2 regions of the Pleomorphomonas sp. PLEO genome follow, and region 1 is predicted to be linked to the other one. Evidence: riboswitches for the same ligand, from Rfam matches in the RefSeq annotation. Region 1 holds a riboswitch; the other holds the start of a gene.
The links. A riboswitch is a leader RNA that binds a small molecule or an ion and turns the genes downstream of it on or off. The one in region 1 is predicted to bind cobalamin.
Positions count from the first base shown of each region.

Region 2: it holds a riboswitch for cobalamin, as region 1 does, so the genes downstream of both, AB6N07_RS02345 (DUF1636 family protein) here and AB6N07_RS07025 (CbtB-domain containing protein) in region 1, are expected to answer to the same signal.

Region 1 is NZ_CP166625.1:1,575,349-1,578,622, reverse strand. It holds gene AB6N07_RS07035 (hypothetical protein) at 1-665, opposite strand, end outside; gene AB6N07_RS07030 (histidine phosphatase family protein) at 837-1,388, opposite strand; cobalamin riboswitch at 1,427-1,547, shown strand; gene AB6N07_RS07025 (CbtB-domain containing protein) at 1,575-1,787, shown strand; gene AB6N07_RS07020 (CbtA family protein) at 1,798-2,541, shown strand; gene AB6N07_RS07015 (N-acetyltransferase family protein) at 2,547-3,041, shown strand; gene arr (NAD(+)--rifampin ADP-ribosyltransferase) at 3,097-3,274, shown strand, end outside.
Region 2 is NZ_CP166625.1:553,571-556,844, forward strand. It holds gene cobN (cobaltochelatase subunit CobN) at 1-117, opposite strand, end outside; gene cobW (cobalamin biosynthesis protein CobW) at 139-1,167, opposite strand; gene AB6N07_RS02345 (DUF1636 family protein) at 1,164-1,529, opposite strand; cobalamin riboswitch at 1,619-1,822, opposite strand; gene AB6N07_RS02350 (transglycosylase domain-containing protein) at 1,955-3,274, shown strand, end outside.

The DNA.
Region 1 (3,274 bases):
ATCAACGCCACGAACACCGCGCCGCTGATTGCCGTGCCGAGGTCGATGCTGTGGAGGTCGTGGGCCAGAAGATTGGCGGCGGCGGTGCCGGCGGCGACGATGAACACCACCGCCAGCCAGTAGAAGCCGAGGTCGGTGTAGAGGCCGTTGCGCCCGATGGTGAGCAGGAAGCCCAGGGGAATGGCGAACACCACCATCGCCCCGAAGTTGCCGAAGCCGAGCGGATAGGCGGCCGCGTCGCCCCCCACGCCGCCGAGCACGCCGGCCATGAGCAGGGTGGCCCAGTAAAAGCCGGCCACCGGGATGAAGTCGCGCTCGTCGGCCGACGGTTCGCGGAGGCGCCAGACAATCACCGTGATGGCGAGCAGCAGGCACAGCACCGGCACCGACGCCAGCCTGACGTGGAGATCATGGAGCGCGTTGGCCACGTTGGAGGCGGCGGCGACGCTGAGGATGACCGCCGCCCAGAAGTAGAGCGTGCTGGTGTATTTCAGGAAACGCTCGGCCAGCAAGACGAGCGCCAAGTCGCCGAGCAGATAAGGCAGCCCCTTGAGATGGCCGAGACCGAGCCCATCGGCGAGAAAATCGCCGAGGCTGGCGCCGAACACGCTCGCCACGGCAAGCGACAGCCAGTAGATACCATTGATCTTCGGAAGGCATCTCATGATGTCACCCCTTGGTTTCAGAGTCGGACCGAAACTCTCAGTGGCGCGAGGGAACACCACGAATTGGCAAATTCAATGGTGAGGCTGTGGCGATTTGTCGTAACCCGTCATAATTGAGCGCCCAGCAACACACCGATACATTTACGGCAACCGGCCGTCGCAACGGGTAAGCTAGCTCAGCCTGAGCGACCACCGGTCGCCATGGCGCGTCAGCTCGCAGGCCGACCAGGGCATGGGATCGAGGCGCCAGATCATCGACAGCGGCGCCTCGAGCGCCGCCGTGAGGGCGATCCTGACGATCGTCGCCGGGCACAGCGCTACGATGGCCCCCGATCGTTCCTCCAGCCCGGCCAGCCAACCGCCGACCCGGTCCCGCGCGCTGGAGATGGCTTCGCCGCCATGCGGGGCCGCCGCCATATCCATTCGCCAGACCTCGAAGCCAGCGGGATCAGCGCCGGCGATCTCAGTCATCGTCCGGTTCGCCCAGTTGCCATAATCGAGATTGGAAAGCGCCTCGGCCACCTCGGCCGGCACCCGGACGGTGGCGTTGGGGCCAATGGCGATTTCGGGTGCGTGGATAAGGTGATCGGCTTCGCTAAGGCAGCGGCGCACCGTCTCCGGCAAGCTCTCGAAGGTCAGGTCCAGCCGATCGCGGCCCGGAAAGCGCGGGGCGCGGCGGTCGTTGTCGGTCGGCACTGTGATCAGCGTCAGGCGAGCGGCCATCCCCATTCCTCATCGATCATTTGCGATTGACAGGCATCGGCACTTAGCGGAGGGTGAGCGACGATGTTGAGCGGAAGCCGGTGAAACTCCGGAGCGGTCGCGCCACTGTAATCGGGCTGAAACCCGAGAGCCAGACCTGTTCGCCATCCTTCTGTCATCGGGACGCGCAATCCCAGGAGGCTTTCCATGTCCAGCATTTCACGCACCGCTCCCCTGTCGCCGCCGGCCGCCATTCCGCTGGGCGAGGTTCTGCCATGGGCCGTGTTCGCCGGTCTGCTACTGATGCTGGCGGTGTATTTCGTCGGCGCCGAGGAAGGCGCGACCTCGCTGTTCAACAGCATGTACGTGCATGAATTCGTGCACGACGGCCGCCACCTCCTGGGTTTCCCCTGCCACTGAGGCGTCTTTCATGACTGGAAAGCTTTTGCTGCGCGGCATGATTGCCGGCGTGGTCGGTGGCCTCATGGCCTTCCTGTTCGCCCGCCTCTATGGCGAGCCGCTGGTCGATTTCGCCATCGCCTTCGAGGAGCAGGCCAGCCACGCGGCCGGAGAAGCCGCCGAGCCCGAGCTGGTCAGCCGGGCAACGCAGGCCGGCCTCGGCCTGCTCACCGGCGTCATCGTCTACAGCGCCGCCCTCGGCGGCATCCTGTCGCTGGTGTTCGCGCTGGTGCTCGGCCGCTTCAGCGCCCTCGGCGCCCGCCCGCTCGCCGCGCTGCTGGCACTCGCCGGTTTTGTCGCGGTGATCCTGGTGCCGGCGATCAAATACCCGGCCAACCCGCCAGCCGTCGGCAGCCCGGAGACTATCGTCATCCGCACCCAGCTCTACTTCATCATGCTGATGGTATCGGTCGCGGTGATGATCGTCGCCTTCGCGCTGGCGCGGCAGACTTGGGCGCGCCTCGGCGCCTGGAATGCCGTCCTCCTCGGCGGCCTTGCCTATATCGCCGTCATGGCGGCGGTGATGACGCTGCTGCCCGAGATCAACGAAGTGCCGGAAACCTTCTCCGCCGTCATGCTTTGGCGCTTCCGTCTGGCCTCGCTCGGCCTGCAAGCGATCATCTGGGGCGCGCAAGGCCTGTTGTTCGGCTTCCTCGCCGAGCGGCTGCTGTCCGGCGCGGCTCCCCAGGGCGCGCGCCGCCTCGGCCGCGCGTAAACCGCATGCTCGACATCCATCCGGCTAGGGTCGCCGACCAGGGAAAAATCGTCCAGCTCTGGCACCGGGGATGGCACGAAGCGCATGCCGCCCTCGTGCCGCCCGAGGGGTTGTCCTTTCGCACCGAAGGCCACTTCGCCATCTGGCTGAAAGAGGCGAAAGACGCCTTCTACGTGGCGAGGGACGGCACCGAACTCATCGGGTTTGTCTCCGTCAAAGCAGCGGAAGTCGTCAAACTCTATGTCGGCACATCCGCCCGTGGAACCGGAACGGCGCATGCGTTGTTATCGTTCGCGGAACAGCTTTTGTTCGCCGATGGGGTGTCGGAGGCCGAACTGCTTTGCACGGCCGGCAATAGCCGCGCCGAAAGGTTCTATCAGCGGGAGGGCTGGCACCTCACAGACACCTTTGACGATGCGCTTTGGATGCCGAAGGGCGTCAGCCGGCAATTCATCGTAGCGACCCATCGCTTTCAAAAAACCCTGATACCGGCGACCTGAAGGCTCTCTGTGCCAACGGCGGCGGCGTCAACAATAAACGGGGAGCCTTGTGCCTATGTCAGCTTCGGCCAGCGTGTTTGCGCAATCCTTCTTCCACGGAACCAGGGCCAACCTGCGGCCGGGCGACCATATCGTCGTCGGTCATTCTTCGAACTTTGGCACCCCTCAACCGCTTTCATGGGTCTATTTCTCGGGCACGCTGGACGCGGCGATCTGGGGCGCCGAGCTTGCCG
Region 2 (3,274 bases), 1.0 Mb from region 1:
GATGCCGAGGTCGCTGTCGGAAAACGACAGCACGACGATCTCGGCCGGCGTCTGGCCAAGATCGACCGCCGCGACGCTATCGTCGAGGGAGCGAATCTGTTCGGCCAGAATGTGCAAGGCGCGCCCTTTCCGTTTGGGTCAGGCGAGGGCGGCGCGGATGGCCGTCTCGTCGATGCCCCTTTCGCCAATCACCACCAACGCGCTGCGGCGCGGCCCGGACGGCCAGGGCTTGTCGAAGGCATGGCGGAAGCGGCCGCCGACGCCTTGCACCAAGAGACGCATCGGCTTGCCTGCAATTTCGACGAAGCCCTTGATGCGCAGGACGTCATGCGCCTCGGCCACTGCCTTCAGCCGGGCCATCAGGCTTTCCGGATCGCTGACTGCGCCGACCTCGACGGCAAAGGTCGAGAAGTCATCGTGATCATGGTCGCCGAGACCGTCGTGATGGCTTGGCCGGTTGGCCAGATCGTCCTCGGCGGCGGAAGCCAGGCCGAGCAGGATTTCCGGCGCAATCTCGCCTTCGGAAGTCGGCACGACACGCACCGCCTTCGGCAGCGAAGCTGCGATGTCCTGTATGACGCGAGCCAATTCCTCGGACGAGAGCAGGTCGGTCTTGTTGAGCACCACGAGGTCGGCAGCGAGAAGCTGATCCTCGTAGACCTCTTCAAGTGGATTGTCGTGATCGACCGATGGGTCATCCTGCCGTTGGGCGAGCACGGCCTCGGGATCGTCGGCGAACCGGCCGGCCGCCACGGCGGCGGCATCCACCACGGCAATGACGCCGTCGACCGTGAGGCGAGCGCGCACATCCGGCCAGTCAAAGGCCTTGATCAGCGGCTTCGGCAGCGCAAGGCCGGAGGTCTCGACGATGATGTGATCGGGCCGGCGCGGCCCACGGGTCAGCGCCTCGATGGCCGGCAGGAAGTCGTCGGCAACGGTGCAGCAGAGACAGCCGTTGGCGAGTTCGACGATCGCATCCTCCGGACAGTCGGTGGCGCCGCAGGATTTGAGGATGTCACCGTCGACGCCGACATCGCCGAACTCGTTGACGATGAGCGCAAGACGACGGCCACCGGCGCGCTCGATGACGTGGCGGATCAGCGTCGTCTTGCCCGAACCGAGAAAGCCGGTGACGATGGTGACGGGGATTTTCGACTGGACGTTCATCGGCGGGTCTCCGGCTGCGGCGGGATGCGGGCAACGAGGCCCGATTTCAAAAGAGGCGGTCGCTCACGCCAGGGCACGCGGCCATCGTCGCTCGCAGCGTAACGCTCGGCGGCGGCGATCACTTCGTCGGGATCGGCCGCGTCGGCGGCGACATAGGTCCACCTGTCCGGCGCTGCCAACGCGACGGTGACCGGCCGTTTGCAGACCGACAGGCAATCGACGCCGGAAAGCAGAATATCGCTTTGTCCCTCGAGACGGCTGGCAAGAGCGGCATGAAGACGGGCGCCAGCTCGGCAGGCGTCGTCATCTCCTGCCGCGCGGCAGCTGAGACAGACGTGTAGGGTGACCGGGTATGCCGTCATGGCCGGCACTCCGGAAACGTCAATAGACGGCGGTCGAAAACCGCCGAGGCACGCGTCATGATAGGTCCTTTCCCGCCCCACCGGCGGTCTCGACATCCATGCGCGGCGGCAGGTCTCCTGGCTCGCGGTTCGTTGCCGGATACGGCCTTCCCAGTCTTTCGACCAGTGGCACGCTAAGCATCCGGCTCGCCGCTCACAGTTGCGGGGGCAGCTGCGGCTTTCGGAGTTTTCCGATTCCGCATTCCCTCTTTCGCCCTCCTCCGGGAGGAGGGACCGTCACGCCCGGCCATTTGGGGCTTGTTGCGAGGCAAAGTCAACCGAGCGGCGGAGCTGCCATCCTTTACGCCCCCTTAAACCGCCTCATTTAGGGTAAATCGGATGCTCCACGGGCTATGTAGCCCTGATGGAAGGAGTTGCGGCGAACGATGCGGAGCGACAGACGGAACATCCGACGCGAGCGGGCCGAGCCGACGTTCGAGGCACCGTCCCGCGAGGACGATTTTTCCGCCCGCGAGGGTGATCGCTTCACGCCGCCCAAAAGCCTGCCCAATTCCCGCAGCGGCCGATCATCGAGATCCGAGCGGATCGAACCCAGCTTTGATGGCGAGAACTACGACAGCGAGGAGGCGGAGATGTCCGAACAGCAGCCGCGTCGTCGCAAGTCCTCCCAGCGCAAGGCAAAGCGGAGCCGGCGGTCCGGTATGGGACTTTTCGGCCGTCTCATCTACTGGGGTGTCGTTCTTTGCATCTGGGGGCTGATCGGGGTTGCCGGCGTCATCGGCTACACCGTCGCAACCATGCCGCAGATCGACGATTGGAAGGTGCCGCCCCGACCGCCTAACGTGGAAATCGTCGATGCCTCGGGCACGATCATCGCCAATCGTGGCGACACCGGCGGCGAGGAAATGAAGCTGTCCGAAATGTCGCCGTTCCTGCCCGAAGCGGTGGTGGCCATCGAGGATCGACGCTTTTACCATCACTTTGGTGTCGACCCGATCGGCCTTTCCCGCGCTTTGGTCACCAACCTCTTCGCGCATTCGGTCGTGCAGGGTGGCTCGACACTGACCCAACAGCTTGCCAAGAACCTTTTCCTGCAGCCCGACCGCACGTTGGAACGCAAGCTGCAAGAAGCAGTGCTCGCCCTATGGCTGGAGTGGCGGTTCTCCAAGCAGCAAATCCTGGAGATGTATCTCAATCGCGTCTATCTCGGCGCCGGCGCCTACGGTGTCGACGCGGCGGCGCAGCGCTACTTCGGCAAGTCGGCCCGCGATCTCAACTTGGCCGAAGCCGCCACCATCGCCGGCCTCCTCAAGGCACCGTCGCGCTACGCGCCGACCAATTCGCCGGAGCTGGCCGCGACACGCGCCAAGGTCGTGCTCGCCGCCATGGTCGACGAAGGCTATGTCAGTCGTGACGACGCGGCGCGGGCGACGGCTGTAGGCGCACCATCCTCCCCGGCCAAGAGTGGTTCGGCCGCCAACTATGTCGCCGATTGGGTGATGGATCTTTTGCCGGGCTACGTCGCGCGCTATCGAAGCGACATCGTGGTGACCACCACCATTGATGCCCGCATGCAGGCGGCGGCGGAAAGTGCCGTCCGCACGACGCTCGACAAGGAGGGCGTCAAATACAAGGCGAGCCAGGGCGCTCTGGTTGCCGTCGACAATGACGGTGCCGTCAAGGCGCTGGTCGGCGGCAAGGATTATGCGGCAAGCCAGTTCGATCGGGCCATCGAGGCGCGGCGC